3 linked regions of the Ensifer sp. PDNC004 genome follow. The protein of the gene in region 1 interacts with the protein of each later gene in a pairwise test. Links are inferred from orthologs where the notes say so. Each region holds a gene or a part of one and is shown in the gene's direction. Other genes may lie near its edges.

Region 1 (10,189 bases):
GGCAACGTCAAGGTCGTGCAGGGCACGACGACGCTGCAGGCGGGCAACATGGTCGTCTTCTACAAGTCCGGCGGCGGCTCGGTTTCGAGCGGCGACGCCGACATCGACCGCATCGAGGTCAGCAACAAGGTTTTCCTGAGCTCCGGGACCCAGCAGGCGACGGCCGACACCGGCTCGTTCGACATGACCAAGCAGGTCTTCGTTCTCAAGGGCGACAAGGTCGTCCTCTCGGAAGGAAAGAACGTCTTCGTCGGCTGCCAGCTCAACGTCCAGATGGAAACCGGTGAGGCCCAGCTCGAAGCCTGCGGCGGCCGCGTGCAGATCCAGCTCGACCCGAAGTCCCGCAAGACGAACTGACGTAGACCGCTCGTGCAACTTCCCTTCCTCCACAAGCGCAAACGGGTCCGCAAACCGTCGGCGACCGCTGCGGTCGCCTCCGGCCATGCGGTCGACAAGGCGCGCTATGACGGCACGCTGATCGCCCGTGGGCTGACCAAGGCCTATCGCGAGCGCCGGGTCGTCAACGGCGTATCGCTCGTGGTGCGGCGCGGCGAAGCCGTAGGCCTGCTCGGGCCGAACGGCGCCGGCAAGACCACCTGCTTCTACATGATCACCGGCCTCGTCCCCGTCGACGAGGGCTCGATCGAGATCAACGGCAACGACGTGACGACCATGCCGATGTATCGGCGTGCACGCCTCGGCGTCGGCTACCTGCCGCAGGAAGCGTCGATCTTCCGCGGGCTGACGGTCGAGGAGAACATCCGCGCCGTGCTCGAGGTCCACGACAGGAACCTGGAGCGACGCGAGAGCAAGCTCAACGACCTGCTCGGCGAGTTCAACATCACGCATCTGCGCAAGTCGCCGGCGATTGCGCTTTCCGGTGGCGAACGCCGCCGTCTCGAAATCGCCCGCGCGCTTGCGACCGACCCGACTTTCATGCTGCTCGACGAGCCCTTTGCCGGCGTCGATCCGATCTCGGTCGCCGACATCCAGGCACTTGTCCGGCACCTGACATCGCGCGGCATCGGCGTTTTGATCACCGACCACAACGTTCGCGAGACGCTCGGCCTCATCGACCGTGCCTACATTATCCATGCCGGCGAAGTGCTGACGCATGGTCGCGCCAACGACATCGTCACCAATCCTGACGTGCGCCGGCTCTATCTCGGCGACAATTTCAGCCTCTGAGACCGCCTCGCGGGCGATTCCGCCCGCGATCGCGCTTGACCAAACCTTTCCGATAAGCAATTTTTGGGCCAATTAAGAAAAGGGCCCGATCGGCGACCGGAGAAGCACCGCGGCCCCTGGAGATTTCTCGGGAGTTTCGCGTCAGCATGGCCCTGTCCGCCAGCCTTCATCTGCGCCAATCCCAGTCCCTGGTGATGACGCCACAACTCATGCAGTCGATCCAGCTGCTGCAGATGACGCATTTTGAACTCAACCAGTTCATTGCCCAGGAAGTCGAAAAGAACCCGCTGCTCGAATTTCAGGCAAATGACGATCAGCTCACCCCGGAGCGGGGCGAGATGGCCGGCGGCGACGAGAGTGGCGCAAACGACGACGGCGGCGGCCAGGCGGATCTCTATGACAGCGCCACATCGCAGAGCGGCGAGCGGCTTGACGACCAGCTCGATGCCGATTTCGCCAATGTCTTCCAGGACGACACGACGCCGCAGCGCGCCGACGCGCCGGAATTGCTTGGCCAGTGGAAATCGATGCCCGGCGGCGGCGAGGGCGAAGACTACGACCTCGACGACTTCGTCGCCGGCCGCAAGAGCCTGCGCGAAACGCTTCTGGAGCAATTACCCTTCGCGCTGCCGACGCCGTCCGACCGACTGATCGCGCAACACCTCATCGACCAGCTGGACGACGCCGGCTACCTGCAGGCGGACCTCGGCGAGGTCGGCGAACGGCTGGGTGCCGCAGATGCCGATGTCATCAGGGTGCTGCTGACGCTGCAGCAGTTCGATCCGCCGGGCGTCTTTGCCCGTTCGCTCGGCGAATGTCTCGCCATCCAGTTGCGCGCCCGCGACCGGCTCGACCCGGCGATGGAGGCGCTGCTTGCCAATCTCGAACTTCTGGCGCGACGGGATTTCGCAACGCTCAAGAAGATCTGCGGCGTCGACGAGGAAGACCTGATCGACATGCTGGCGGAAATCCGCAAGCTCGACCCGAAGCCGGGCACCAGCTTCGAGACCAGCGTCAGCGAGGCGATCGTGCCCGATATCGTCGTGCGGGCAGCGCCCGACGGGTCGTGGCTGGTCGAGCTCAATCCGGACGCTTTGCCGCGCGTTCTGGTCAACCAGGACTACTTCGCTTCGGTTTCGCGCGGCACGCAGAAAAACAGCGCCGACCAGGCCTTCCTCAACGAGTGCCTGCAGAATGCCAACTGGTTGACGCGTAGCCTCGACCAGCGCGCCCGCACGATCATGAAGGTCGCGACCGAGATCGTGCGCCAGCAGGACGCCTTTCTCGCCAACGGCATCGGGCATCTCAGGCCGCTGAACCTCAAGACCGTGGCCGACGCCATCAAGATGCATGAATCGACCGTCAGCCGCGTCACCTCGAACAAGTACATGCTGACGCCGCGCGGGCTGTTCGAACTCAAATATTTCTTCACCGTCTCGATTGGCTCGGCCGAAGGCGGCGACAGCCATTCGGCGGAATCCGTGCGCCACAAGATCCGCACGCTGATCCAGGAGGAGAGCACCGAGGCCGTGCTTTCCGATGACGACATCGTCGACATCCTCAAGAAGGCTGGCATCGACATCGCGCGGCGCACGGTCGCCAAATACCGGGAGGCGATGAACATCCCCTCCTCCGTGCAGCGCCGGCGGGAGAAGCGCGCGCTCGCCAAGGCCTCCGGTTTCTGAGCCTCGAACGTTAAGGCGCATTAACTTTTTTGCGACCTTCGATTGACTCTCTCCGACACAGGCGATATGAGCCCGCCGCAATTGCCGGGGACATGCTCGCCCCGGAGGCGACCGGTGCGACCGGTGGCTGCGACAGAGGCGCGCTCGCAAGTCTGAAAGGCTTGGATGACGGGACCGCTTGGAATAGACTGGCTGCGCAAATCACGAACGAGAGAGGAAACTCCATGAGTGTGCGTGTATCCGGTAAACAGATGGAAATCGGCGATTCGTTCCGCGCCCGCATTGGCGAGCAGATCGAGCAGGCCGTTACCAAATATTTCGACGGAGGATATTCAAGCCAGGTCACTGTGGAAAAATCCGGGCCGCGCTTTAGCGCCGACTGCAAGCTTCATCTCGATACGGGCGTGGTAATGCAGGCGAATGGCCAGGCGAACGATCCACAGGCAGCCTTCGACGCGGCGTCGGACCGCATCGAAAAGCGCCTGCGTCGCTACAAGCGCAAGCTGAAGGATCATCACAACGGCAACGGACAGAACGCTGCCGAAGTGGCCTACACAGTGATGGATTCGGTGCCCTTCGAGGATGACGAAGTCCCCGAGGATTACGCCCCGACGATCGTCGCCGAAAGCTCGAAACAATTGAGGACGATGTCTGTCGCCAGCGCCGTGATGGCACTCGACATGACGGATGAACCCGTCCTCATGTTCCGCACTCCCGGCAAGGCCGAACTGAATATCGTCTACAGACGCAACGACGGAAATATTGGCTGGATCGACGCTGCCAATATCAAAGCATGAGCGAAAAAGAGGGATGCCGGCATGCCGGCGTCCCTCTCCCGCAACTCAGCGGCCAGGCCGGAAAATGTGACTTTTCTGTGCATGGAACCCGCCATGACAAAGATGGTTAGAGCCATTGCGACGCATTTATGATGATGTTGTCCGGCTCTAACCGGCGAACGAGGACAAAAGAATGGCATTGGCAGGTCTACTGCATCAAAATGCGATCATCCCGGCCATGAGGGCCAACTCGAAAAAACAGCTCCTTCAGGAATTGGCGGCAAAAGCTTCTAAGATCACCGGGCTTCCGGAGCGTGAAATCTTCGACGTGATCCTGCAGCGCGAGCGCCTCGGTTCCACCGGCGTCGGCAACGGTATCGCCATCCCGCACGGCAAGCTCAACAACCTTCCCTCGATCATCGGCATCTTCGCGCGTCTCGATACGCCTGTCGATTTCGAGGCGCTCGACGACCAGCCGGTCGATCTCGTGTTCCTGCTGCTTGCTCCGGAAGGCGCCGGTGCGGACCACCTCAAGGCCCTGTCGCGCATCGCCCGCGTGCTTCGCGACCAGGACATGGTGGCCAAGATCCGCTCGAGCGATTCCGCCAGCGCGATCTACACGCTGCTCGACGACGACGCGACCTCGCACGCCGCCTGAGCTTGAACAACGGGCGCATCCGGCAGGATGCGCACAGTCACCCGAACCTTGCGTCAATAGAGCTGACGCCCGTTCAAATGATCAATGAAAATCCGAAACAGCGCACCCTGGCTCGAAATGCCGAGCCGGCGATAGATGTTCTTGCGGTGGATGCGCACCGTCCCTTCGGCAATGTTCATCACCTTGCCGATCGACAGGTTGCTGTGGCCCCTGAGGATCAGGCGCACGATGTTGCGCTGCTGCTTGGTCAGCCGATCTGAACAGAGGCTCTCGAACGCCACCTCCATCGCGTCGTCGCCCTCCTCGGAAGGCGGCGGCGCGACCGGCTGGCCCTGCTGGCGCCAGTTCGACCGGATGGCCTCGCGCACGATCGGCTCGTAGACGCGGAGCCGCGCCAGTTCCGCCTCGCTGAAAGGTTCGCCGCCGCGGCCGCGCATCAGCGAATAGGTCGCCTGCAGGCCGCCATCGAGCGGGATGACGAAGCCCACCTCCTCGACGAGAACGCCGGATTCCATCGACACGCAAGGATGCACTTCCGCCGACGACGAGAAGTCAGACTGGAAGAACTGGTCCGGCGCCAGCTCGCGCATTCGCCAGAGGCCCGCCGGCTGGCCGGCGCAACAGGCGACATAGAAGGGATCGAGCAGATAGGCGCCGCCGAGATAGGCGGAAAGCGCACTTGCCGACACCTTGGCCGTATAGCCGTCATGCAGGACGATCGGCCTGGCATCGTAGGGGTAGGCAAACACGACCGAGAGATCGAAGCCGGTGACCGACCGGAGCATCCGGTCGAGCGCCCGGCCGAAATCCTCGGTGCCGATCAGGCCGATCATCGCCGAGATATCTGCGGACTCGCTTGCGAGCATTCCCTTGTCATCCCCCAACCCTACGTATCCCCCATGGGATATCGACAGCCCCTCACTCGTCAACAATAATTCCCGGGGAGTGAGAAACCGGATCCGTCGCGGGTCGTCATTGGCGACCGCTGCGAAGGACGCCTAAGGGGGAGGATGACGATGGCAGGCAGGCTTTCAGGCAAGGTGGCGCTGATCAGCGGTGGCGCGGGAGGCTGCGGTCTTGCCGCATCCGAGCTGTTCGCGCGCGAAGGCGCAAAGGTCGCGATCGTCGACCTGCCGCGCAGCAAGGGCGAAGAGGTGGCCGCCTCGATCCGCGCCAATGGCGGCGAGGCGATTTTCGCCCCCGCCGACGTCTCGGTGTCGGCCGAGGTGACGTCCGCCGTCAAGGCGGTCGAAGCGGCCTTCGGTTCCATCACCGTGCTCTTCAACCACGCCGGCATCCTTGCCGTCGGCCCCTTCCTCGAAACGGAGGAGGACGAGTGGGATCGGCTGATGGCGGTCAATGTGCGCAGCATGTTCCTGATGACCAAGGCAGTGTTGCCGGGCATGCTTGCGGCCGGCGGCGGCAGCATCGTCTGCACCTCGTCGATCTCGGCCGTGGCGGCCACGCCGATGGAGGTGCTCTACGACACCACAAAGGGCGCCTGCCACATGTTCGCGCGCGCCATCGCCGTCGAGTTTCGCGACCGCGGCATCCGCTGCAACGCCGTCTGCCCGGGCTTCATCGCCACCGACCACGGCAAGCGCGAACTTGTCGGCCTCAGCAAATATGGCGTCGACGTTTCGGAGGCGGCGATCGCCGCGCAGCAGGGCCGCATGTGCGATCCGAAGGAAGTGGCGAACGCGGCATTGTTTCTGGCGAGCGACGAGGCGAGTTTCGTCAACGGCACGCATCTGTTCGTCGACAATTGCTTCACCGCGGTTTGAGGGAGGGGAAAATGCTTCAGGCAGGTGGCCACTGGCGCAACTGGGTCGGAAACCAATCATGCATCGTGCGCCATCGCGGCGCGCCGGAGAGCGAGGCGGCGCTGGCCGAAATGGTGCGCGATGCGACAGCCCAAGGGCTGAACGTGCGTTGCGCCGGGTCCGGCCATTCCTTCACACCGGTGGCGCTGACGAGCGGGCTGCATCTGACGCTTTCCAGCATGCAAGGTGTCGTCAACATCGATAGCGCGCGCAAGCGCGTCGCGGTCAGGGCCGGCACCACCATCAACCAGCTCGGCAAGGTGCTGAAGGAAAACGGCCTGTCGCTGATCAACCAGGGCGATATCGACAGCCAGGCGCTGGCCGGCGCGCTGACGACCGGCACCCATGGCACCGGCGCCAGGCTTGGCAACATGGCCTCGCAGATCGTCGGCATGCGCCTCGTGCAACCGGACGGCAGCATCCTCGTGGTCGACGAGACGACGCCGGATCTGCTCGAGGCGGCGCGCGTCTCCGTCGGCATGCTCGGCGTGATCTCGGAGATTACCCTGCAGGCGATGGAGAGCTACAATCTCCATGAAAAGCTCTGGCGCTGCACCTTCGACGAAATGATCGAGCAGCACGACGAGCTTGCCGCCAAGCACCGCCATTTCGGCTTCTTCTGGTGCCCGGTGCCCGAGAGCCGCCACTGCTACTGCCTGCCGGATACGGCCTCGGTTTCGACCACCGACAAGACCTCCGACGTCTGCGAGATGAAGGTGATCGACATCACCGGGGAAGCGCCGATGGAGCGTGGTTTCGAGAAGATCGCCTATTCCTCGGAGATCTACCCGATCGAATACGTGCCGAACTTCCACGAACTCGAATATGCGGTGCCCGTCGCCCACGGCAAGGAAGCGGTCAAGGCGGTGCGCAAGCTGATGCTGGAGAAGCACCCGACATGCATCTATCCGATCGAGTATCGCTTCACTGCTGGCGACACCGGCTGGATCAGCCCCTTCTTCGAGCAGGACTCAATCACGCTTTCGGTCTCCGGCGAGCCCGGCACCGACTATTGGGAATACCTGAAGGACGTGGACACGATCCTCAGGCAGTACGGCTCGCGGCCGCACTGGGGCAAGCTGCACTTCCTCGGCGCCGAGGATGTAACGGCACTCTACCCCCGCGCCGGCGATTTCCGGGCGCTGAGGGCCAAGGTCGATCCCGAAGGACGCTTCCTCAACGATCACCTACAGCAATTGTTCGGGTAACACTTGCCCGTGGCTGTCGCGCCGTGCACCAAACAAAGACGCCGCGCGAAGCTCGCGCGGCGTTTTTGTTGAATTCCGTTCGGCGGGATCAGGCGGCCGGCGTGTCGCCGTTCTCGCCAGCAACGACCTTGGGGCCGCCCTTGGAAACGCCGACCATGGCCGGACGCAGGACGCGGTCGCCGATGGTGTAGCCGGCTTGGACGACCTGCAGCACCGTGTTGTTCGGCACATCCGCATTCGGGATTTCGAACATCGCCTGGTGGAAGTTCGGGTCGAACTTCTGGCCTTCCGGCTCCAGCTTCTTGACGCCGTGGCGCTCAAGCGCCGAAAGCATCGAGCGCTCGGTCATCTCCACGCCTTCGATCAGCGTGTTGAGACCGGCTTCGCCAGCTTCCTTGGCTTCCGCCGGAATGGCGTCGAGCGCGCGGCGCAGGTTGTCGGATACCGCCAGCATGTCGCGGGCAAAGCCTGCAACCGAATAGGACTTGGCATCCTTGACATCGCGTTCGGTGCGGCGGCGCAGGTTGTCCATCTCGGCGGCAAGCCGAAGGTACTTGTCGCGCAGTTCGGCGCTCTCGGCCCGGGCGAGTTCCAACGGATCGGGCTCGGCAACGGCTGCTGCCTCGGCAGCGTCCGGTGCGGCGTCTAATACCTCGTCGGTGGCCTCGGGTCCGTGCTTGTTCGTATCGTCGGTCATGACGTTCTCCGCAGTGTCGTCTCTATTGTCCTTCGCATTTCCACACCGCAAGCGCGAGCCTGCGTTTCAGCAAAAATGCTCAGGAACTGGATTTGAAGCCGATATCGAGGTTTGGGGCCGAAAAATCAAGGGTTCAATGGCGCACGTGCGCTAAAGACGGGCTCTTAGCGCGAAAGCCGCGACATCAGCTGCGCGGTATAATCGACCATCGGCACGATGCGCGAGTAGTTGAGCCGCGTCGGACCGATGACACCGACGGCGCCGACGATGCGGTCCTCGCCATCGCGATAGGGTGCGACGATCAGCGAGGAGCCGGACAGCGAGAACAGCTTGTTTTCCGAGCCGATGAAGATCCGCACGCCCGGGCCGCTTTCGGCAAGATCGAGCAGCTCGATCATGCTGTCCTTCTTTTCGAGATCATCGAACAGCATTCTGAGCCGGTCGATATCCTCGGCGCCTTCGAGCCCTTCTAGCAGGTTGGCACGGCCGCGCACGATCAGGCGCGCCGGCTTCTCGTCGCCCTCGTTGCCCGACCAGATGGCAAGGCCGCGCTCGACGAGATCCTGCGACAGCGCGTCGAGTTCGCCGCGCACCGTCAGCTTCACTCTTTCGAGCTGCGTGCGCACCTCGGCGATCGTCTGTCCGGCGAGATGGGCGTTGAGGAAGTTTGCGGCTTCCGTAAGCTGCGAGCTGGTGACGCCTGCCGGCAGCTCGATGATGCGGTTTTCCACCTGGTCATGTTCGCCGACGAGCACGGCCAGCGCCTTGGTCGGCGCCAGGCGGATGAACTCGACATGCTTCAGCACCGGATCGGCCTTGGCGGTGATGACAAGACCCGCGCCGCGCGACATGCCGGACAGCATCTGGCTCGCTTCGGTCAAAAGCGCATCGACCGGCTGGGTATGGTCGTCGCGCCGGACATGCCGGTCGATCGAGGCGCGGTCTTCAGGTGAGAGATTGCCGACCTGCATGAAGGCGTCGACGAAGAAGCGCAGGCCCGTCTGGGTCGGCAGGCGACCGGCGCTCACATGCGGCGAATAGATGAGCCCGAGGTCTTCGAGGTCGCTCATCACGTTGCGCACGGAGGCAGGCGACAGCGCCATCGGCAAAAGCCGCGACAGATTGCGCGAGCCGAGCGGCTCGCCGCTCGTCAGATAGGTCTCCACGATGCGACGGAAAATTTCGCCCGAGCGCTCGTCGAGCGCCGCGGCGATTTCCTTTGCTCCGGGATTGCGCAGTACCATGTCACTCCACATATGCAGGCACATCCTGCCGTGGCCGGAATATAGTGTCCCTGCGGGCCGTTGGCAAAAGGGAAAAAACGGTCGATTGCCCGGCTTTCCACCGGTTCCCTTTGCCCGCGCCGTGTTCTGCAGCGCCGCGCGTCCTTGGACGCGCCAAAGGTCGCTGCAGCACCATAAACTGCTGCATAATTTTGTCCCTAAATCGATTTCGATTTAGGGAATTATGCAGTAGAAGGCTCACGAGATACGATAGGAGTTGACGATGCGGCCATCCGGCAGAAAAACCGATCAAATGCGCAAGGTTTCTTTCGAGCGCAATTTTTCCAAGCATGCGGAAGGCTCCTGTCTGGTGCGGTTCGGCGACACGCATGTGCTGTGCACCGCCAGCCTTGAGGAAAAGGTTCCGGCCTGGCTGCGCAATGGCGGCAAGGGCTGGGTGACGGCGGAGTACGGCATGCTGCCGCGCGCCACCGGGGAGCGCATGCGGCGCGAGGCGGCAAGCGGCAAGCAGAGCGGCCGTACCCAGGAAATCCAGCGGCTGATCGGCCGATCGCTGCGCGCCGTCGTCGATCTGCCGGCGCTCGGCGAACGCCAGATCTCGATCGACTGCGACGTCATCCAGGCTGATGGCGGCACGCGCACGGCCTCGATCACCGGCGCCTGGATCGCGCTCCACGACTGCCTGAAGTGGATGGAAGCCCGCAACATGGTCAAGGTCGAGAAGGTCCTGAAGGATCATGTCGCCGCCATTTCCTGCGGCATCTTCGCCAGCCAGTCGGTGATCGATCTCGACTACCTCGAAGATTCTGCTGCCGAGACCGACGCCAACTTCGTCATGACCGGCTCCGGCGGCATCGTCGAGATCCAGGGCACGGCGGAAGGCAAGCCGTTCTCGGAGGAAGAATTCGCA
Region 2 (10,340 bases), 1.2 Mb from region 1 along the record:
AACTGATGAAGGCGCATCCCTGGCCGGGCAACGTGCGCGAGCTGGAGAACCTGGTGCGGCGCCTGACGGCACTTTATCCACAGGACGTCATCAGCCGTGAGATCATCGAAAACGAGCTTCGCTCCGAGATTCCGGACAGCCCGATCGAGAAGGCGGCGGCACGCCCCGGCTCGCTGACGATTTCGCAGGCGGTCGAAGAAAACATGCGCCAATATTTCGCAAGCTTCGGTGAGGCCTTGCCGCCGGCTGGCCTTTACGACCGGGTGCTGGCGGAAATGGAGTATCCGCTGATCCTTGCGGCGCTTACCGCCACTCGCGGCAACCAGATCAAGGCGGCCGATCTGCTCGGCCTCAACCGCAACACGCTGCGCAAGAAGATCCGCGAGCTCGGTGTTTCGGTCTATCGCAGCTCACGCAGCGCTTGACTTGGCCACACCCACCGTTGCATTTTCGCCACAATGCGTTGCTTGAACGGATAACGGCCGCCGAATCGCGCGTCGTTGCCGTCCTGGTCAATCGATTTGACCCAATCGATTGACGGGGGTGCAGCGCGGCAGCCCAGCTGGGTGGTGAGGTCAACCTTTGACCCGAGAATGCAAGTAAAAGATGCCGTCGCCGGCTGGCGACGGTTGGGGGAACGCTTTTCATGGTGGACGCAATGGCCTTGCCGCTGGGCACAGATGAGGGACTGGCGGCGCAGGATCGTCGTGGGTCCTTTGCCCTGCCGGGCCTGATGTTGGCAACCGGCGCGCTGATCTGCGCGACCGTCTCCCTGCTCGTGCTTCTCGGTCTGACGCCCATCAAGCTCGAACGAAATGTCGTCATCGCCTGCGCGGCGATCAATAGCCTCTTTGTCGTCGGCCTCATCTATCTGATTGCCCGCGAAATCCTGCGTCTCCTGCGCGCCCGCCACAAGGGGCGCGCAGCTGCACGCCTGCACGTGCGCATCGTCGCGCTGTTTTCGATCGTCGCGATCACGCCGGCGGTGCTCGTCGCGATCTTTGCCAGCATCACGCTGGATGTCGGCCTCGACCGCTGGTTCTCGCTCCGAACCCAGGCGATCGTCCGCTCCTCGATCAACGTCGCGCAGGCCTATGTGCTCGAAAATGCGAGCTATCTGCAGGGCCAGACCGTGTCGATGGCCAACGACCTCGAACGCAATCGCCAGCTCTACAGCCTCGACCGTACGGGCTTTGCCGAGCTGATGACCCGACAGGCGCGGGGACGCGGTATGCTGGGCGCCTTTCTTGTGCGCGCCGACGGCAGCCCCATCGTGCAGGCCAGCATCTCGACCGACCGCCCGCTACCGGCCATTCCCCCGGATGCATTGAAGAGCTCCGTCTCCGGCCAGCCGACCCTGATTCCGCCGGGCATCACCAACCTTGTCGGCGCGGTCATCCCGCTCGACGACATTCCCGGCACCTTCCTCTACACGGTTCGCAATGTCGACCCGGAGGTCATGCGCTCGCTCCGGCTGATGGAGGAGAACACCGCCGAGTACAAGATGCTCGAGGCCGGGCGAACCTTCACCCAGGTCGCCTTCGGCGTGCTCTATATCGGCTTTGCCCTCATCGTATTGCTTGCCGCGATCTGGACCGCCATCGCGGTCGCCGACCGGATTGTCCGGCCCATCCGCCAGCTCATCGGTGCCGCCGACAGCGTTGCCTCCGGTAATCTCGACGTCGTCGTGCCGGTCCGCGCCGTCGATGGCGACGTCGGTAATCTCTCGCGAACCTTCAACAAGATGGTTTCGGAGATCCGCAGCCAGCAGGAGCAGATCCTGGAGGCCAAGGACGAAGTCGACCACCGCCGCCGCTTCATCGAGGCCGTTCTTTCGGGCGTGACTGCGGCCGTCATCGGTGTCGGGCGCGATCGCCAGATCACCATCGCCAACCCGTCGTCCGAGGATTTCCTGAAGAAGGCGGCGCCGGATCTTCTCGGTGCTGACCTGCGGGAGGTCGCACCGGAGATCGAGGAGGTCCTGGTCGAGGCCGAAGGCCGCCATCGCAACGATTACCGCAAGCAGATCAACGTCATGCGCGGCGGAACCGAGCGCACGCTGAACGTGCAGGTGACGCGGGAAGAGGGCGGCGAGGCGAACGAATCCTACGTCATCACCATCGACGACATCACCGATCTCGTCATCGCCCAGCGCTCGACCGCCTGGGCCGACGTGGCGCGCCGCATCGCGCACGAGATCAAGAACCCGCTGACGCCGATCCAGCTTTCCGCCGAGCGCCTGAAGCGACGCTACGGCAAGCAGATCAATCAGGACGACAAGGCGGTCTTCGATCAGTGCACCGATACGATCGTGCGCCAGGTGGAAGACATCGGCCGCATGGTGGACGAGTTCTCGGCCTTCGCGCGCATGCCGAAGCCGACAAAGGAACGGGCGGATCTTCGCGCGATCCTGAAGGATGCAGTGTTCCTGCGCGAAATGGGCAACAACCATATCAACTTCGTGCGCGACTTTGGCGAGGAGCCGCTTGAGGGCCTGTTCGACGAGCGCATGCTCGGCCAGGCCTTCGGCAACATCGTCAAGAATGCCGTCGAATCGATCGAGGCGGTGCCGTCGGACGCTGTCCGCGGCCAGCCTGTTATCGTGGCGCGTGCGCGAAGCGATGCGGCGACCGGCCTGTTCGTCGTCGATATCATCGACAACGGCAAGGGCCTGCCCACCGAAAACCGGCACCGTATTTTGGAGCCATACATGACGATGCGCGAGAAGGGCACGGGCCTGGGTCTCGCCATCGTCAAGAAGATCATTGAGGACCATGGCGGACAATTGGAATTGCACGACGCGCCAGCCGAATACGACGGCGGTGTCGGGGCGATGATCCGCGTGATCCTGCCGCCTGCCGGAGAAACCGGGGGCGAAGAGAGCTTGAAGGATAAGGGTGCGAGCGATGGCCGCTGATATTCTGGTTGTGGACGATGAGGAAGATATCCGCGAGATCGTGTCGGGTATCTTGTCCGACGAGGGGCACGAAACGCGCACCGCCTTCGACAGTGACAGCGCGCTGGCGGCGATCAGCGATCGTGTGCCGCGGCTGGTCTTCCTCGACATCTGGATGCAGGGAAGCCGCCTCGACGGTCTGGCGCTGCTCGACGAGATCAAGGGACGCCACCCGGATCTGCCGGTCGTCATGATTTCCGGCCACGGCAACATCGAAACCGCGGTCAACGCCATCAAGCGTGGCGCCTATGATTTCATCGAAAAGCCGTTCAAGGCGGACCGCCTGATCCTGATCGCCGAGCGGGCGCTGGAGAACTCCAAGCTCAAGCGCGAAGTCTCGGAACTGAAGAAGAAGTCCGGCGACCCGGTCGAACTGATCGGCACGTCCGTTGCCGTCTCGCAGCTTCGCCAAACGGTCGAAAAGGTTGCGCCGACCAACAGCCGCATCATGATCCAGGGGCCTTCGGGTTCCGGCAAGGAACTGGTCGCGCGCATGATCCACCGCAAGTCGACGCGGTCCACTGGGCCGTTCGTGGCGCTGAACGCAGCGGCGATCACGCCGGACCGGATGGAAATCGCGCTGTTCGGGACCGAAGGCACGCCGGGCCAGCCGCGCCGCACGGGCGCGCTTGAGGAAGCTCATGGCGGCATCCTCTATCTCGACGAGATTGGCGAGATGCCGCGCGAGACGCAGAACAAGATCCTGCGCGTGCTCGTCGACCAGCAGTTCGAGCGTGTCGGCGGCACCAAGCGCGTGAAGGTCGACGTCCGCATCATCTCGTCGACTGCCTACAACCTCGAAAACATGATCTCCGAGGGCCTGTTCCGCGAAGACCTCTTCCACCGGCTGGCCGTCATTCCGGTTCGCGTCCCGGCGCTGGCCGAGCGGCGCGAGGACATTCCGTTCCTCGTCGACATGTTCATGCGCCAGGTCAGTGAGCAGGCCGGCATCCGTCCGCGCAAGATCGGTGACGACGCGCTGGCGGTGCTTCAGGCGCATGATTGGCCGGGCAACATCCGCCAGCTTCGCAACAACATCGAGCGGTTGATGATCCTTGCGCGCAGCGACGGTCCGGATACGCCGATCTCGGCCGACATGCTGCCGACGGAAGTGGGCGACACGCTGCCGAAGATCTCGGCGCAGGGCGACCAGCACATCATGACGCTGCCGTTACGCGAGGCTCGCGAAATGTTCGAACGTGATTATCTGATCGCGCAGATCAACCGATTCGGCGGCAACATTTCGCGCACGGCGGAATTTGTCGGCATGGAGCGGTCGGCACTGCATCGGAAGCTGAAGTCGCTGGGCGTGTGACCGGAATTCCCGGCCAACCCGCCCGCGCTCGCATGTGAAAGAACGACATGAAGGTAGTCATTTGTGGCGCGGGGCAGGTCGGCTACGGCATTGCCGAGCGGCTGGCGCAGGAAGACAACGACGTTTCGGTGATCGATACGTCGGCGGCACTGATCGCCAACATTACCGAGAGCCTCGACGTGCGCGGCTATGTCGGCCATGGGGCGCACCCGGACGTGCTGGCCAAGGCGGGTGCCGACCAGGCCGACATGCTGATTGCGGTGACGCTGTCCGACGAAGTCAACATCGTTGCCTGTGAAGTGGCGCACGCGATCTTCAACGTGCCAACCAAGGTCGCGCGAATCCGGGCGCAGAGCTATCTCGCGCCTGAATATGCAAACCTGTTTTCGCGCGAGAACGTGCCGATCGACGTCACCATTTCGCCCGAAGTCGAAGTCGGGCGGCTGGTGTTGCGGCGCATTTCCTTTCCCGGCGCGATCGACGTCGTACGTTTCGCCGACGACCGCATCGCCATGGTCGCGTTCGAATGCCTGGAGGATTGCCCCGTCGTCGGAACGCCGCTGCAGCAGTTGAGCGAACTGTTTCCCGATTTGCTTGCGACGGTCACCGGCATTTTCCGCAACGGCAAGGTAATCGTGCCGCATTCCGACGACCAGTTGCAGGCGGGCGATATCGCCTATGTCGTCTGCGATCGGGATCATGCGCGGCGCACGCTGGCGCTGTTCGGGCATGAAGAGCAGGAGGCGCGGCGCATCATCATTTTCGGCGGCGGCAATGTCGGATATTTCGTTGCCAAGGCGATCGAGGACCATCAGTCGCGCACGCGGGTGAAGCTGATCGAGAGCGATCGTGACCGCGCCGTGATGATGGCCGACAAGCTGAGCAGCACGGTCGTGCTCAACGGCTCGGCCATGGACCAGCGGATCCTCGCGCAGGCGGATGTCCAGGATGCCGATCTCGTGGTGGCGCTGACCAACAACGACCAGATCAACATCCTCGGCAGCATGATGGCGAAGCACCTGGGTGCAAAGTCCACGCTCGTCCTCATCAACGAGCCGTCCTACCAGGATTTCGCTGCGACCGCCGGCGTCGATGCCTATGTGAACCCGCGCGCCGTGACGATCTCGCGCGTGCTGCAGCATGTCCGCAAGGGCCGCATCCGTTCGGTCTACGCAGTGCAGAAGGGCATGGCCGAAGTCATCGAGGCCGAGGCTCTCGAAACCTCGCCGCTCGTCGGCAAGGCCCTGCGCGATCTCGAACTTCCCGACGGTATCCGCATCGGCGCGCTCTATCGCGACAAGACGTTCATCCGTCCTGACGGTGCCACCCGGATCAAGGCGAAGGATCGCGTCGTGCTCTTCGCCACCGCGGATGCGGTGCGCCACGTCGAGCAGCTGTTCCGCGTCAGCATCCAGTATTTCTAAAGGCGAGACGATGTCCCGAATTGCCTATGTCAACGGCGCCTACGTGCGGAACGCAGACGCCGGCGTGCATATCGAGGACCGCGGCTACCAGTTTGCCGACGGCGTCTACGAGGTCTGCGAGGTGCGACACGGCTATATCGTCGACCTCACCCGTCATCTCGACCGCCTTGGCCGGTCGCTCAGCGAGTTGCGCATCGATTGGCCGATGACTAGGGCGGCGCTCGTCCACGTGATCCGCGAAGTTGTCCGGCGCAACCGGGTAAGGAACGGCCTGTTCTACATGCAGGTCACGCGCGGCGTAGCGCGCCGCGACCACGTCTTTCCGGCGGCAGAAACCCGCCCGTCCATCGTCGTGACGGCGAAACGCACCGATGCCGCGGCCATTGCCAGGAAGGCGACCCACGGAATTGCGGCGATCACGGTGCCGGAAAACCGCTGGGACCGGGTGGACATCAAGTCGGTCGGGCTTCTGCCCAACGTGTTGGCGCGCCAGAAGGCCAAGGAAGAAGGCGCGCAGGAGGCGATCTTCGTCGATGCCGACGGCACGGTGAAGGAGGGGGCGGCGACCAATGTCTGGATCGTCGATCGTGATGGAAACCTGCGCACGCGGCCGGCAGAACACGGCATCCTCAAGGGAATCACCCGCACCACCTTGATGGATGTGGCGGTGCCGCTGGGGCTCAAAATCGAGGAGAGGGCGTTCTCGGTGGATGAGATGCTCGCGGCGCGCGAAGTCTTCATCACCGCTGCCACCAGCATCTGTTTTCCGGTCATTTCGGTCGACGGCAAGCCGATCGGCAATGGTCATCCGGGAAGCATAGCACAGAATATTCGCGAAGCCTTTTTCGGCGTTGCGGAAAAGACATTGATTTGATACCAACTCTGAAGAGGTGTCGGGGAAGGTACTTGTGGCGCCTCTGATTGCTGAATTTGACAAAAATGCACCGGCGCGAAACGCCGGCAAATAAGAAAGAAGCGGCGCGATGGCGGAACGTTCTCAAAACTTGCAGGATCTCTTTCTCAACACGGTCCGCAAGCAAAAGATTTCATTGACAATTTTTCTTATCAACGGCGTCAAGCTTACCGGCGTTGTGACCTCGTTCGACAACTTCTGCGTCCTGCTGCGTCGCGATGGCCACTCGCAACTGGTCTACAAGCACGCGATCTCGACCATCATGCCCGGCCAGCCGCTGCAGATGTTCGAGAACGAAGAAGCCGCATCCTGACGGGACGTTAGGCACATTACCAAGCGTGATTCAAAATTGTCGTCGATCATTCCGGAGCTCGAGAAGCTCCGCGACGACATGCGCGCGGTCGTTATCGTTCCGGTCTTGAAAAAGACCGGACGGCAGTCCGCAGAGATCCTCTCGACCACCACGACGCGCTCGGACGAAAGTCGTCTCGAAGAGGCGACCGGCCTCGCCATGGCGATCGACCTTGAGGTCGTGCACGGCGCCATCGTTCCGGTGGCGCAGCCGAAGCCCGGCACCTTGCTCGGCACCGGCAAGATCGAAGAGATCGGCCATATCCTCGTCGAGCTCGATGCAGGCCTTGTCATCGTCGACCATCCGCTGACGCCGGTGCAGCAGCGCAATCTCGAGAAGGAATGGAACGCCAAGGTCATCGACCGCACCGGCCTCATTCTCGAGATCTTCGGCCGCCGTGCCTCCACCAAGGAAGGCACGCTGCAGGTCGATCTCGCGCACCTCAACTATCAGAAGGGCCGCCTGGTCCGAAGCTGGACCCACCTTGAGCGCCAGCGCGGCGGTGGCGGCTTCATGGGCGGTCCGGGTGAAACCCAGATCGAAGCGGACCGGCGCTTGCTGCAGGACCGCATCGTCAAGCTCGAGCGCGAGCTGGAGCAGGTGCGCCGCACACGGCAGTTGCATCGCTCCAAGCGCAAGAAGGTGCCGCACCCGATCGTCGCTCTCGTCGGCTACACCAATGCCGGAAAATCGACGCTGTTCAACCGCATGACCGGGGCAGGCGTTCTCGCCGAGGACATGCTGTTTGCGACGCTCGACCCGACGCTTCGGCGGCTGAAGCTGCCGCATGGCCGCATGGTCATCCTCTCCGACACTGTCGGCTTCATTTCCGACCTGCCGACGCACCTTGTTGCCGCGTTCCGCGCGACCCTCGAAGAGGTGCTGGAGGCAGATCTGATCCTGCACGTGCGCGACCTTTCTGACCCGGACAACCAGGCGCAGGCAAGCGATGTTCTCAGAATCCTTTCCGATCTCGGCATCGACGAGAAGGAAGCCTCCGAGCGCCTGATCGAGGTTTGGAACAAGATCGACAGGCTCGACGACGAATCGCGCGAGGCATTGCGCGGCAAGGCGGCGACGTCCAACAACACGGTTGCCGTTTCCGCGATCACCGGTGACGGTGTCGACGAACTGCTCGCCGAAATCGGCCGCCGTCTTTCCGGTGTTCTGACGGAATGCACGGTCGTTCTCGGCATCGATCAGCTGCAGCTTCTGCCCTGGGTCTACCAGCACGCGATCGTCGATGGTCGTGAAGACCTGGAAGATGGCCGGGTGAGCCTTGATCTCAGGCTGACCGAGAACGAGGCCTCCGAGCTGGAGCGTCGCCTCGGAAATGGGCCGAAGCCGGCCGCGGAAGACTGGTAAGCCATAGCTTGCCGCGGGGTCGGCGGCTGTCGGCCTTGGCTTAGGGTAACGGGGCGCATGCGAGGGCGCGTCCCGCTCGCTCTAGCCCAGTTGCCGTTCGATCGCCTTCGCCGCCTGCCAGAGCTCTTCCATCCGTTCCAGCGTTGCCTCATCCAGTGTCTCGCCGGCCGCGCCGAGCTCGCGCTCGATATGGGCGAAGCGGCGGCGGAACTTGGTGTTGGTGCCGCGAAGCGCCATCTCCGGATCGGTGCCGACATGGCGGCCGATATTGACGACGGCGAAGATCAGGTCGCCCAGTTCGTCGCTGACCTTGGCGCGGTCTTTTTCGCGCAGCGCCTGGCGCAACTCGCCGATTTCTTCCTCGATCTTGTCGAGGATTGGTTCCGGTTCGGACCAGTCGAAGCCCACCTTTGCAGCGCGCTCCTGCAGCTTCAGGGCTTCTACGAGCGCCGGAAATGAGCGCTGCACCGAGCCCAGATGGTTTGCGGCTGCATCAGGCGCGAGGCCACGCTTGGCACGCTTTTCCTGCCGCTCGGCCTTCTCGGCCTGCTTGATTTCATCCCATTGCAGCTTCACCGCCTCGGGCGTATCGGCGTCGGAGCGGGCAAAGACATGCGGATGGCGGCGGATCATCTTGCGGGTCACCGCTTCGACGACGTCGCCAAAGGCGAAGTCGCCGGCTTCCTCCGCCATGCGGGCATGGAAGACCACCTGCAGCAGCAGGTCGCCGAGCTCGTCGCAGAGGTCGTGCATGTCGCCGCGCTCGATGGCGTCGGCGACCTCGTAGGCCTCTTCGATCGTATAGGGCTTGATGGTCTCGAAGGTCTGGACGATGTCCCAGGGGCAGCCGGTTTCAGGTTGGCGGAGCGCCGCCATGATGTCGAGCAGGCCCTTTATGTCGCGTGAAGGTTCCATGGATCTCAATTCAGCGGAATGGCGTTTTCGTCCTTGCCCGACTGGTAGCTGTCGGAAAGGCTCTGGTATCGGGCGCGGATGCGGGCATCCTGGGCGGCGAGCCGATCGCGGGTTTCAGCGTCGGCGTCCTTCGAAAGGGCAGCGATCGAGGCGGAATGCCAGAAGGCGTTGTCCTGAGCGTAACCACCTGGTTCCAGCCGGAAGACTTCCTTCAGGATCTTCAGGTCGTGCGGGATCGCAAAGGCGTCGCGCGAGTCCTCGTGGCTGAAGAAGTAATAGAAATTGTCGAAGCCGGCCCAGGTGATGGCCGAAAGGCACATGGAGCAGGGCTCGTGCGTCGACAGGAAGATGAGATCACGCGTATCCGGCTTTTCCGCCATCTCGTAGAAACGCTTCAGCGTATGGACTTCGCCATGCCAAAGCGGATTTTCCGTCTCGTTGTTGGTTTCGGCGAGCACCAGAGACAGATCGGACTTGCGCAGGATCGCCGCGCCGAAGACCTTGTTGCCGGCGGCGACACCCTTTTCGGTGAGCGGCAGGATATCCTCTTCGATGACGGTCAAAAGCCGTTCGGCGAGTTCTGGTTTTGTCATGTCACAGGTCTCCGGCAGGTCGTTGACCGCATTTAACGGACGTTGCCCATGCGGCGCAATGGCCGCGCCAAGGTCGGCGATTGAACAGGCTCGGAGATATTTGCTCAAAATGGTGCAGCGCCGAGCAAAACAATACGTGCCTGGAAAGGCATTGAAATTTCTGTTCCTTCAATTGTCGTGCGCCATAAGGGATATTCGCCGCAGCCTGTAGAAGGAACGACCGTCTAGCCATGCCGCAGCAGCTCGCCGTTTTCCCCGCATTCTTTCGCGTCGCGCAAAAGCGCGTGGCGGTTTTCGGCAATGGCGACGAAGCCTTTGCCAAGGTGCGGCTGCTGCTCAACACGGAAGCGTCGATTGTGGTCTTCGCCGACGCACCGGAAGCGGAGTTCGCGCAATACCTTCGTGACCGTGGTATCGAACATATCGCCGCCGCCTTCGCTCCCGAGCAGTTGGACGGCGCCATCCTCGTTTTTGCCGCGACCGGCAATGCCGCCGAGGACCAGCGCA
Region 3 (10,706 bases), 120 kb from region 1 along the record:
CCGGCCGCCCTTAGCGGAGTAATCTCATGTCTATCATCGGGTGGCTGCAGATCAGCCTCCTCTTCATCGCCGTCCTGATCGTCATCAAGCCGTTGGGGCTTTACATGGCGCGGGTCTTCTCCGGTGAACGCAACGTCTTTTCGCCCGTCCTCGGCCCCGTCGAGCGCGGCCTTTATCTTGCCGCCGGCGTCGATCCGAAGAAGGAGCAGGGCTGGCTCGCCTATACGATGTCGATGCTTGCCTTCAGCCTCGCGGGCTTCGTCTCGCTCTACGCGATCCTCCGGCTGCAGGCCTATCTGCCGATGAACCCGCAAGGTTTCTCGGGCATGCCGTCCGACCTCGCCTTCAACACGGCGGCCAGCTTCGTCACCAACACCAACTGGCAGAACTACGGCGGCGAAACCACGCTCAGCCATTTCAGCCAGATGGCCGGGCTCACGGTGCACAACTTCGTCTCGGCTGCGACCGGCATCGCCATGGCGCTTGCCGTCACCCGCGCCTTCGCCCGCTCGAACGCCTCGACCGTCGGCAATTTCTGGGTCGACCTCACCCGTTCGACGCTCTACGTGCTCCTGCCGATTGCCGTCGTCATGGCGCTTGCCATGGTCTGGAGCGGCCTGCCGCAGACCTTCCACGCCGATCTCACCGCAACCACGCTCGAAGGCGTCAAGCAGACGATCTCAGTCGGCCCGGTCGCAAGCCAGGAAGCGATCAAGCAGCTCGGCACCAATGGCGGCGGCTTCTTCAACGTCAACGCCGCCCATCCGTTCGAAAACCCGACGGCCTTCTCCAACTATCTCAACATCTTCTCGATGCTGTCGATCTCGGCGGCGCTCGTCTACACCTTCGGCCAGATGGTCGGCAACCGCCGCCAGAGCTGGGCCTTCATCGCCGTCACCGGCATCCTGCTGATCTCCGGCGTCGCGGTCGTCTACTGGGCTGAAGCCCAGGGCAACCCCATCCTGACCGCCCTTGGCCTCGATGCCGCCCAGGGCAACATGGAGGGCAAGGAAGTTCGCTTCGGCCAGGCGATGACGGCGCTCTATGCGGCTGTTACGACGGGTCTGTCGGATGGCGGCGTCAACAGCATGCACGGCTCGCTGACGGGCCTCGGCGGTCTCGTGCCGATGTTCCTGATGCAGCTTGGCGAAGTCCTGCCGGGCGGCGTCGGTTCCGGTCTCTACGGCATGGTCGTCTTTGCGATCCTCGCCGTCTTCGTTGCCGGCCTGATGGTCGGCCGTACGCCGGAACTGCTCGGCAAGAAGATCGAAAGCCGCGAGATGAAATACGCGATGTTCGCCGTCCTCATCCTGCCGGCAACGATCCTCGGCTTTGCCGCCGTCTCCGCGATGCTGCCCTTTGCTGTCGCCAGCATCGGCACGGCGGGTCCGCATGGCCTGTCGGAAATCCTCTACGCCTTCACGTCGGCGGCCGGCAACAACGGCTCGGCTTTCGGCGGGCTCACCGGCAACACACCCTGGTACAACACGACGCTAGGCTTCGCGATGCTGCTCGGCCGCTTCGCCTATGCCGTTCCGGTGATGGCGATCGCCGGCTCGATCGCGGTCAAGACCCGCGTACCGGCCTCCAAGGGTACCTTCCCGACCGACACGCCGCTCTTCGTCGGCCTGCTCGTCGGCATCATCCTCATTCTCGGCGGGTTGCAGTTCTTCCCGGCGCTCGCGCTTGGTCCCATCGTCGAGCATCTCTCGATGCTTGCCGGTCAGACCTTCTAGAGCGGGATGAGGAAAAGTGTGTGCGGTTTTCCGCCCGCATCCCGCTCTAACTTATTAGAAACGATCACGTTTATGGTTTGGGTCGACTAGACCCAAACCATCGCGATCTAAAGGAATTCGACACATGTCTTCCAAACCCATCGCTCCCAGTCTTCTGGACCCGGCGATCCTGCTGCCGGCGATCAAGGCGGCGTTCGTCAAGCTCGACCCGCGCCAGCTCGTGCGCAATCCGGTGATCTTCGTCACCGAAGTGGTCGCCGCCGTCGTCACCGGCCTCTTCGTCCGTGATCTCGTAACCGGCGGCGGAGGCGCACTCTTCTCCGGCCAGATCGCTGCCTGGCTCTGGTTCACCGTGCTCTTTGCCACCTTTGCCGAAGCCGTCGCCGAAGGTCGCGGCAAGGCCCAGGCCGACAGCCTGCGCCGTACCAAGTCCGAGCTGACGGCGCGCAAACTCGTCGCCGACGAAGGCCGTGAGACCCAGACGATCCCGGCGACATCACTCAAGGTCGGCGACCTCGTGCTTGTCCAGGCCGGCGAACTGATCCCCGGCGACGGCGAAGTCGTCGAAGGCGTCGCTTCCGTCAACGAGAGCGCCATCACCGGTGAATCGGCGCCCGTCATCCGCGAATCCGGTGGCGACCGCTCGGCTGTCACCGGCGGCACGCAGGTGCTGTCAGACTGGATCAAGATCCGCATCGCCGTCGCACCGGGCGACACCTTCGTCGACCGCATGATCGCTCTGATCGAGGGCGCGCAGCGCCAGAAGACCCCGAACGAGATCGCCCTTTCGATCCTGCTTTCGGGCCTGACGCTGATCTTCCTCGTCGCCGTCGTCACGCTCTGGGGCCTTGCCGGTTATTCCGGTACCGTTCTCTCGGTCACCGTGCTGGCCGCGCTTCTGGTAACGCTGATCCCGACCACCATCGGTGGTCTGCTTTCGGCGATCGGCATCGCCGGCATGGACCGTCTGGTCCGCTTCAACGTCATCGCCACCTCCGGCCGCGCCGTCGAGGCTGCCGGCGACGTCGATACGCTGCTGCTCGACAAGACCGGCACTATCACCTTCGGCAACCGCATGGCCGCCGACTTCATGCCGGTGCCGGGCGTTACCGAGGCCGAGCTTGCCGATGCCGCACTGCTTGCAAGCCTTGCCGACGAAACGCCGGAGGGTCGCTCGATCGCAGCGCTCGCCACCGGCGAATTCGGCCGCCAGGCGCCAGACGTGTCGCTTCCGGTGTCCGACAAGAGTGAAGTCGTGGCGCTTGCCGGCGGCGGCGGCGGCGCAAGCCGGGCCGGTGCGACCCGGATCGACGCGGTCATTCCCTTCGCTGCGGAAACGAGGCTTTCTGGCGTTGACTTCGGCGGTCGCCGGCTGCGCAAGGGTGCCGTCGACTCGATCCTGAAGTTCACCGGCATCCGCGACGAGAACGTGCCGAACGAGTTTCGCCGCGCCGTCGATCAGGTCGCCCGCACCGGCGGCACCCCGCTTGCCGTCGCCGACGGTCCACGCCTGCTCGGCGTCATTCACCTGAAGGACGTGGTGAAGCCCGGCATCAAGGAACGCTTCGCCGCCCTGCGCGCCATGGGCATCCGCACGGTCATGGTCACCGGCGACAACCCGGTGACAGCGGCCGCCATCGCATCTGAAGCCGGCGTCGACGACTTTCTCGCCGAAGCCACCCCCGAGGACAAGCTTGGCTATATCCGCAAGGAACAGCAGGGCGGTCGTCTCATCGCCATGTGCGGCGACGGTACCAACGACGCGCCGGCGCTCGCCCAGGCCGATGTCGGCGTCGCCATGCAGACCGGGACGCAGGCCGCCCGCGAGGCCGCCAACATGGTGGACCTCGATTCCAGTCCGACGAAGCTCATCGAGATCGTCGAGATCGGCAAGCAGCTGTTGATGACCCGTGGGTCGCTGACGACCTTTTCGATCGCCAACGACGTTGCGAAGTACTTCGCCATCATCCCGGCGCTGTTCATCACCACCTATCCGGCCCTGGCCGCGCTCAACGTCATGGGCCTCGCCTCGCCGCAATCGGCGATCCTGTCGGCGGTGATCTTCAACGCGCTCATCATCGTCGCGCTGATCCCGCTGGCGCTGAAGGGCGTCAAGTACCGGCCGGTCGGTGCGGCAGCACTCCTGCGTCGCAACCTGCTCGTCTACGGCCTCGGCGGCATTGTCCTGCCCTTCGCCGGCATCAAGCTCGTCGACCTTGCCGTCAACGCACTCAATCTGGTGTAACCATGCTGAACCAACTTCGCCCCGCCATCGTGATGATCGTGCTTCTGACCGCGATCACCGGCCTTGCCTATCCCTTCGCCATCACCGGCGCCTCGCAGGTGCTGATGCCCGCCCAGGCAAATGGCAGCCTCATCGAAAAGGACGGCGCCCTCATCGGCTCCGCCCTCATCGGCCAGAATTTCACCTCCGACAAGTATTTCTGGCCGCGGCCCTCCGCGACCGGTCCGGAAGCCTACAATGCCGGCGCTTCGAGCGGCTCCAACCTCGGCACCACCTCGGTCAAGCTGAAGGATCGCGTTGCAGCCGATGTCGAGCGGCTGAAGGCGGCCGGCGTCAACGGTGAAATTCCGGCGGATGCGGCGACCACGTCAGGCTCCGGTCTCGACCCGCACATCACGCCGGCCTTTGCCGAAGCCCAGGTTGCCCGCGTCGCCAAGGCGCGGGGCCTGAGCGAAGCGGACGTCGCCGGCCTGGTTTCCAGGGCGACGGAGGAACGGCTGTTCGGGGTCGTAGGCGAGCCGCGCGTCAATGTGCTAGAACTCAACCTGGCCCTTGATGCGCCCCGAACCTGATTCCTCACGCCTGAGATCATGAATGCCCGACAGTGAACGCGACGCCAAAAGTCGCCCGGATCCAGACGCATTGCTGGCGCTTGCCGCGCAGGACCGCCGGGGAAAGCTGACCGTATTCCTCGGTGCCGCTCCCGGCGTCGGCAAGACCTATGCGATGTTGTCGCGGGCCCGCCGACTGAAGGACGACGGCATCGATATCGTCGTCGGGCTGGTGGAGACGCATGGGCGCAGCGAGACCGCAGCGCTCATCGATGGATTGGAAATACTGCCGCGCCGCGATGTGAACCATCGCGGCCGCGTGCTGTCGGAGTTCGACCTGGATGCCGCCCTTGCGCGGCGTCCGAGGATCATCGTCGTCGACGAACTGGCCCATAGCAACCCGGCCGAAAGCCGGCACCCCAAGCGCTACCAGGACATTGAGGAACTGATCGCCGCCGGCATCGATGTCTGGACCGCGCTCAACATCCAGCATCTCGAAAGCCTCTCGGACATCGTCGCCCAGATTACTGGTGTTCCCGTGCGCGAGCGGGTGCCGGATACTGTGCTGAAGCGGGCCGACGAGGTGCTGCTTGTCGATCTGCCGCCGGCCGAGTTGATCGAGCGCCTGAAGGACGGCAAGGTCTATCTGCCCGACAGCGCCAAGCGCGCCGTCGATCGCTTCTTCCGCCTCGGCAACCTGACGGCGCTGCGCGAACTCGCGCTCCGGCGCACGGCCGACCGGGTCGACGACCAGATGGTCGACTACCTCAAGCAGAACGCGATCGAAGGCATCTGGGCGAGCGGAGAGCGCCTGCTCGTCTGCATCGGCCCCGATCCGCTGTCGGAAAAAGTCGTGCGTACCGCAAGCCGGCTTGCTGAGGGCTTGAACGCACCGTGGATCGTCGTCTTCATCGAGCGCGCCGACCGCGAGAGCGGCGACGGCGAGGATGTGCGCCGGCTCGACGAAACCTTCCGCCTTGCCGAACAGCTCGGCGCCGAAACCCGTCGCATCGTCGGCAATGATTTTGTCGAGGAAATCCTGAAGCTCGCGCGCCGCGAGCATGCGACGCAGATCGTCATCGGCGCGCGCCGCCAATCCTTCCCGATGCGGTTCTTCCGGCAGTCGCTTCCCGATGCCCTGGCCGAGCGCGTGTCCGGCATCGGCATCTACCTCGTTACCGATCGCGAGACGACGCCCGTCAAGCGGCGATCAAAGAGGAAGAGGACGCTGCCGCCGGGAACCGGGCGGGCGATCGGCATCGCTGCCGGATCGGTCGCCATCTCGACCGGTGTCGGCCTGCTGCTCGGCCGTTTCGTCGTCCTGCCCAACATATCGCTGCTTTATCTGCTCGCGGTGCTGGCGTCCGCGACCTATGCCGGCCATATCGCGGCGATCGCCGCAGCGCTGTTTTCGGTGCTCGCCTACAATTTCTTTTTCATCAAGCCGACCGGCACCTTCACCATCGCCGAGCCGCACGAGGTTTTCGCGCTCGTTGTCTTCCTGGTCGCCGCGGCACTCGCGGGCAGCCTCGCCTCCCGCGTGCGCGAGCAGGCGAAGGCAGCGCGGCAGCGTGCCGCCGCGACCCAGGCGCTTTATGATTTTTCCCGCAAACTTTCCGGCACGGCCAAGCCGGACGACGTGCTTTGGGCGGCGGTCACGCAGATGCAGTCGACGCTGAAACGCAGCGCCGCCCTCTTGTTGCCCGCAGAAGGCGACCTGCAGCTGAAGGCAGCCTGGCCTCCGGACACCGAGCTTGACGTCACCGACATCATGGCTGCACGCTGGGCGATGGACAAACGCGAGCCGGCCGGCAATGGCACCGGCACGTTGCCGAACAGCCCCTTCCACTTCCGTCCGCTGACAAGCCCGCATGGCGTCGTCGGCGTCTGTGGCTTCGTCCAGGCGGACAAGCCACTGGAGATCAACGAAGAGCGGGCACTGGCGGCGATCCTGGACCAGACGGCGATCGCGGTCGATCGGGCGCGCCTGTCGCGCGAAAGCCTCGACCAGGCGGCCAAGCTCGAAGGCGAACGCTTCCGCGCCGCTCTTCTCTCATCCATCTCGCATGACCTGAGAACCCCGCTTGCGACGATCACCGGTGCCGTCACCAGCCTGCGCCAACTCGGCGACCGGATGCCGCCGGAAAGCCGCGACGACCTGTTGCAGTCGATAGAGGAGGAGGGCGGTCGGCTGACGCGCTTTGTCGCCAACCTGCTCGACATGACCCGCATCGAGGCCGGCACCGTCAACGCCAAGCGCGATTGGGTCGATGTCGCCGACGTCGTGCGAGCCGCCGTCGATCGCGCCCGCAAGTATTTCCCGGACCGCGAGGTCGAAACCAGCATTGCAGCCGACCTGCCCTTGATGCGCGGCGACAGCGTGCTGCTCGGCCAGGTGCTGTTCAACCTGCTCGACAATGCCAACAAGTATGGCGGCGACGAGCCGATCAGCATCTATGCCCGTACTGAAGGCAGCGAGATCGTGCTGTCGGTAACCGATCTCGGCAAAGGTATCCCGCCGCGGGATCTCGAGCAGGTCTTCGAGAAATTCTTCCGCCGCGGCAAGGCCGACGGCCGCACGCCGGGAACGGGGCTGGGGCTGTCGATCGCCAGGGGCTTCGTCGAGGCGATGGGCGGACAGATCAAGGCGGAAAGCCCGGCGCTTCGCCGCCGCGGCACGCGCATTTCCATGCGCTTTCCCGCCGCCAAGGCTGAAATTTCCGAAAAGGACCGTGCATGAGCGTGGAGCGTATCCTCGTCGTCGACGACGAACCCCAGATCCAGCGTTTCCTGAAACCCGCGCTGAGTGCCGCCGGCTATGACGTTCGCGAGGCGATGACCGGTGCCGAGGCGCTGAAGGCGGCCGCGACGATGGCGCCGGATGTCGTCATACTCGATCTCGGCCTGCCGGACATGGACGGCAAGGAGGTCATCGCCAACTTGCGCGGCTGGTCGCAGGTGCCGATCATCATTCTGTCGGCCCGCGACCGGGAAAGCGAAAAGATCGCCGCACTCGATCTCGGCGCCGACGATTACATCGAAAAGCCCTTCGGCATCGGCGAACTGACCGCCCGCATCCGCGCGGCCCTTCGCCACCGGGTACAGATGGAAGGCGGCCAGACGCAGCTGTCCGCCGATGGCGTTTCGATCGACACGATCAAGCGGGTGGTGACGAAGGACGGCGAACCGGTGCGGCTGACGCCGAAGGAATACGACCTCCTGGTGATGCTGGCGCATCACGCCGGCCGGGTCGTCACCCACAAGACGCTGCTCACCTCGGTCTGGGGCGTGGCCCATGGCGAAGACCTGCACTATTTGCGCGTCTTCATCGGGCAACTGCGCGGGAAGATCGAGCGCGATCCGGCCGACCCGAAGATCATCCGCACCGAGCCCGGCGTCGGCTACCGCTTCGTCGGCGACGACGACGGTTGACGGGGTCACCGCCAACGGCCGCTGAGACCCTTACTTGATCTTCACCGGCGTCGGCATGTCGGTCGCGAGCGTGTCTCCGACGACCACCTTCTTCTTCTTTGCCGGTTGCGGGTTTTCGAGGATCGACACAGGCGCCGAGACCGTTACGGCCGCGACGTTGCCGACGTTTCTGGCCGTGCCGGCGACGACTGCCGCGATGCCGGTTCCGACCGAGATGTCAGAGTCGGTCAGCGTCTGTCCCGTGGCGAGCCGCGTGCCGATCAACTGAACGATTTCAGGACTTTCAGCGAACTTTCCGTGGTGCAGGCCGTCCTCAGACTTAACCTTCGTCAGGTCGATGGCGGTGATGCCGGCGCGTTCCAGCTGGGTCCGGTAGGGCTCTGCCGACGGGTCGATTGCGCCGAGGCGAGAGACGTCGCCGGAGATGAAGCTCGAAAGCGCCAGCGCCCGGTCGTCCTGCGAAACGAAGATCGTGAATTTCGGCCGCTTGTGGCCCATCTCGACAAACTGCTTGGCAAAGACGTCGAGATCGATATCCGGCGAAGCAAGAATGACGTTCTCGATCTTCGACGGCACGTTGCCGTCGCGGATACCCATCTGGCGCAGCGATTCCATCGTCAGCCAGGTGCCCATGGAGTGGGCGAGGATGGTGATGCTCTTGACCTTCGGTGCGTCGGAAAGCTTCTTCAGAATGTCTTCAAGGGCCGTGCGCGAATAGTTCGTGCTTTCCTTGTCGTAATTGTAGTCGAACACGTTGGCGCGCGAAGGCCAGGTGAAGAGAACCGGTGTCGCTTTGACGTCCGAATCGTGGACGATCTGCGCCAGCCGGTAGACCGAATCCTCGTAGCGGTTGTTGAAGCCGTGCACGAAGACGAAGGCGTTGCCGCCGATATCGTGCTGCAGGAACCAGGACTTGGCCTCGTCGAGCGACCTGAGTTCATTCACCCGCGTGACGGCGAATTCCTTGGCCGGATCCGGCGGCAGCTTGCGCGGCCATTGTACCGTGCCCGACTTGCGTGCTGTTTCCGGCGGGATCGAAACCGCGACGTCGGTTAGGAAGGTGTTGGCGTCGCGCTCGCCGGAAAAGAGTGTCGCCGGATCGCCCGAGGGTTCGCGCGTGGTCGCCACAAGCATGTCGACGGTGGAGGCGCCTGGAACCGGAGCGGTCAGCGCGACAGGCGCCATCACGCCCTTGGCATGGCCGCCGCAGCCGGCAAGCAGCGTCAAGGCTGCAAGCACGAAGATTGTCCGCCCCCTGCCTGCACGTTGCCGATGTAGCGAACTCTGAACTCCCAACCACTCGAACATCGGCATCCCCACATACGCCTGAACTCGACTGCATCTGATCGCGCTTTCGCGAAACGCAGATGACAATACTCGGCGCTAATATGCAAGCAGGCCCTGATTGAAGATTCGCTACAGAGTTGTTGATGGATGTCGTTTCCCGTGTCGCGGGCTCGCCGCGGCACGGGAATTTTCCGCCGTTACTTCGCTCTCGCTTCGAGCGCCGTCAGGATCGCGTGGGCCGCCTTGATCCTCTCGGGGATCGGAATGTTGCGGTTGGCAAGCAGCAGGATGCCGATCTTCTTTTCCGGCACGAAGGCGACATATCCACCGAAGCCGTTGGTGGAGCCGGTCTTGTTGTAGAGCGTCGAACCGTCGGGTTGCCTCGGCGGGCTCAATGCCTTGACCGGGTTGCTCTTCAGGGCCATGTCGCGCGAGTTGCCGTCGAGCAGCCGCTCCACCGAAACCGGGTAGGGGTACTGCTCCCAGCCGAGCCCCTGCACCATCTTGCCGCTGTCGAAATACCCCACGTGAGTGGCTTCGATCGCCTTGCGGATAGGCCCGTCCAACTGTTCAGGCCGGATGTTGGCCTCGACGAAGCGGATCATGTCTGCCGCCGACGACTTCACCCCATAGGCCTCCGCGTCGAACGTTCCGGCAGTGACGCGGATGGGCTTGTCAGCCTTGCCGTAGCCCCAGGCGTAGCTGCCCATCTGGCTGTCTGGAACGCGGACATAGCTGTGCTTCAGCCCGAGCTTGGGAAAGATCTCGCTTTCGAGGACCGCGCTGAAGTCGCCGCCCATCGCCAATGCCGCGGTGTGGCCGAAGAGGCCGATGCTCGGGTTGGAATAGCGACGCTTCTTGCCGGGCTTGGCTTCCGGCTTCCACGTGCTGAAATAGTCGACCATGTCGGCGTCGCTCTTGACCGCGTCGGGGAACTGCAGCGGCAGCCCGCCGGCGGTATAGGTGGCGAGATGGAGGAGGGTCGCCTTGTCGATCGCCGTGCCCGCAAGGGCCGGCATGAATTTGCCGGGATGGTCGGCGAACGAGAGCTTGCCGGTTACCTGCGCATAGGACGCCAGTGTCGAGGCGAAAGTCTTGCTGATCGAGCCGAGTTCGAACAGCGTATCTTCGGTGACTGGAGCCTTCGTTTCCTTGGAAGCGACGCCGTAATTCATGAAGTAGCGCTGGCCGTCAACGGTCACCGCGACGGCGATGCCCGGCACCTTGTGTTCGTGCATGACAGGGCGGATTGCCTTGTCCACGACGGCGGCAATCTGGGCCCGATCGCCGCCTTCGGCGAGCGCGTTCGACGCCAGGGCTGCAAGGGTTGCAGTAGCAAGGCCTAATCTAATTGTCGCCAATCTGTCCATTCGATGTGTTCTCTCTCGATAGGTGTTTTGTCGGTGGCGCGGGCATTGGGGGGCGTGCGGCCACGGTCGGAGATGGGTGTCGGAT

Evidence for each region.
Region 2: the proteins of ptsN (region 1) and trkA interact in binary tests that used the Escherichia coli proteins (3 or more experiments, as listed by UniProt). The link is inferred for Ensifer sp. PDNC004 from one-to-one orthologs.
Region 3: the proteins of ptsN (region 1) and JVX98_RS19925 interact in binary tests that used the Escherichia coli proteins (3 or more experiments, as listed by UniProt). The link is inferred for Ensifer sp. PDNC004 from one-to-one orthologs.

Annotation. Positions count from the first base shown.
Region 1 is NZ_CP070353.1:2,517,971-2,528,159, forward strand. What follows is about bases 2,889-5,574. They hold ptsN (PTS IIA-like nitrogen regulatory protein PtsN), read left to right. Parts: upstream 2,889-3,842; coding sequence 3,843-4,307; downstream 4,308-5,574. Other genes in these bases: hpf (ribosome hibernation-promoting factor, HPF/YfiA family), read left to right, coding at 3,098-3,670; JVX98_RS20470 (helix-turn-helix transcriptional regulator), read right to left, coding at 4,361-5,173; JVX98_RS20475 (SDR family NAD(P)-dependent oxidoreductase), read left to right, coding at 5,324-5,574. In the rest of the region: JVX98_RS20445 (LptA/OstA family protein), read left to right, coding at 1-357; lptB (LPS export ABC transporter ATP-binding protein), read left to right, coding at 370-1,188; rpoN (RNA polymerase factor sigma-54), read left to right, coding at 1,335-2,873; more of JVX98_RS20475, read left to right, coding at 5,575-6,091; JVX98_RS20480 (D-arabinono-1,4-lactone oxidase), read left to right, coding at 6,103-7,338; nucleotide exchange factor GrpE, read right to left, coding at 7,427-8,035; heat-inducible transcriptional repressor HrcA, read right to left, coding at 8,200-9,279; rph (ribonuclease PH), read left to right, coding at 9,542-10,189. UniProt on the Escherichia coli protein: Seems to have a role in regulating nitrogen assimilation.
Region 2 is NZ_CP070353.1:1,288,102-1,298,441, reverse strand. Bases 3,670-6,506 are described here. They hold trkA (Trk system potassium transporter TrkA), read left to right. Parts: upstream 3,670-4,318; coding sequence 4,319-5,695; downstream 5,696-6,506. Other genes in these bases: JVX98_RS14470 (D-amino-acid transaminase), read left to right, coding at 5,706-6,506; ntrX (two-component system response regulator NtrX), read left to right, coding at 3,670-4,271. Outside these bases: ntrC (nitrogen regulation protein NR(I)), read left to right, coding at 1-425; JVX98_RS14485 (PAS domain-containing sensor histidine kinase), read left to right, coding at 647-2,917; more of ntrX, read left to right, coding at 2,907-3,669; more of JVX98_RS14470, read left to right, coding at 6,507-6,569; RNA chaperone Hfq, read left to right, coding at 6,679-6,921; GTPase HflX, read left to right, coding at 7,000-8,325; mazG (nucleoside triphosphate pyrophosphohydrolase), read right to left, coding at 8,407-9,240; JVX98_RS14450 (deaminase), read right to left, coding at 9,246-9,833; siroheme synthase CysG, read left to right, coding at 10,064-10,340. UniProt on the Escherichia coli protein: Part of the constitutive potassium transport systems TrkG and TrkH. May regulate the transport activity of TrkG and TrkH systems. Binds to NAD(+) and NADH.
Region 3 is NZ_CP070353.1:2,398,481-2,409,186, reverse strand. What follows is about bases 4,270-7,472. They hold JVX98_RS19925 (sensor histidine kinase KdpD), read left to right. Parts: upstream 4,270-4,575; coding sequence 4,576-7,272; downstream 7,273-7,472. Other genes in these bases: JVX98_RS19920 (response regulator), read left to right, coding at 7,269-7,472; kdpC (potassium-transporting ATPase subunit KdpC), read left to right, coding at 4,270-4,553. Outside these bases: potassium-transporting ATPase subunit KdpA, read left to right, coding at 27-1,736; potassium-transporting ATPase subunit KdpB, read left to right, coding at 1,861-3,981; more of kdpC, read left to right, coding at 3,984-4,269; more of JVX98_RS19920, read left to right, coding at 7,473-7,964; JVX98_RS19915 (alpha/beta hydrolase), read right to left, coding at 7,995-9,149; ampC (class C beta-lactamase), read right to left, coding at 9,449-10,621. UniProt on the Escherichia coli protein: Member of the two-component regulatory system KdpD/KdpE involved in the regulation of the kdp operon. KdpD may function as a membrane-associated protein kinase that phosphorylates KdpE in response to environmental signals.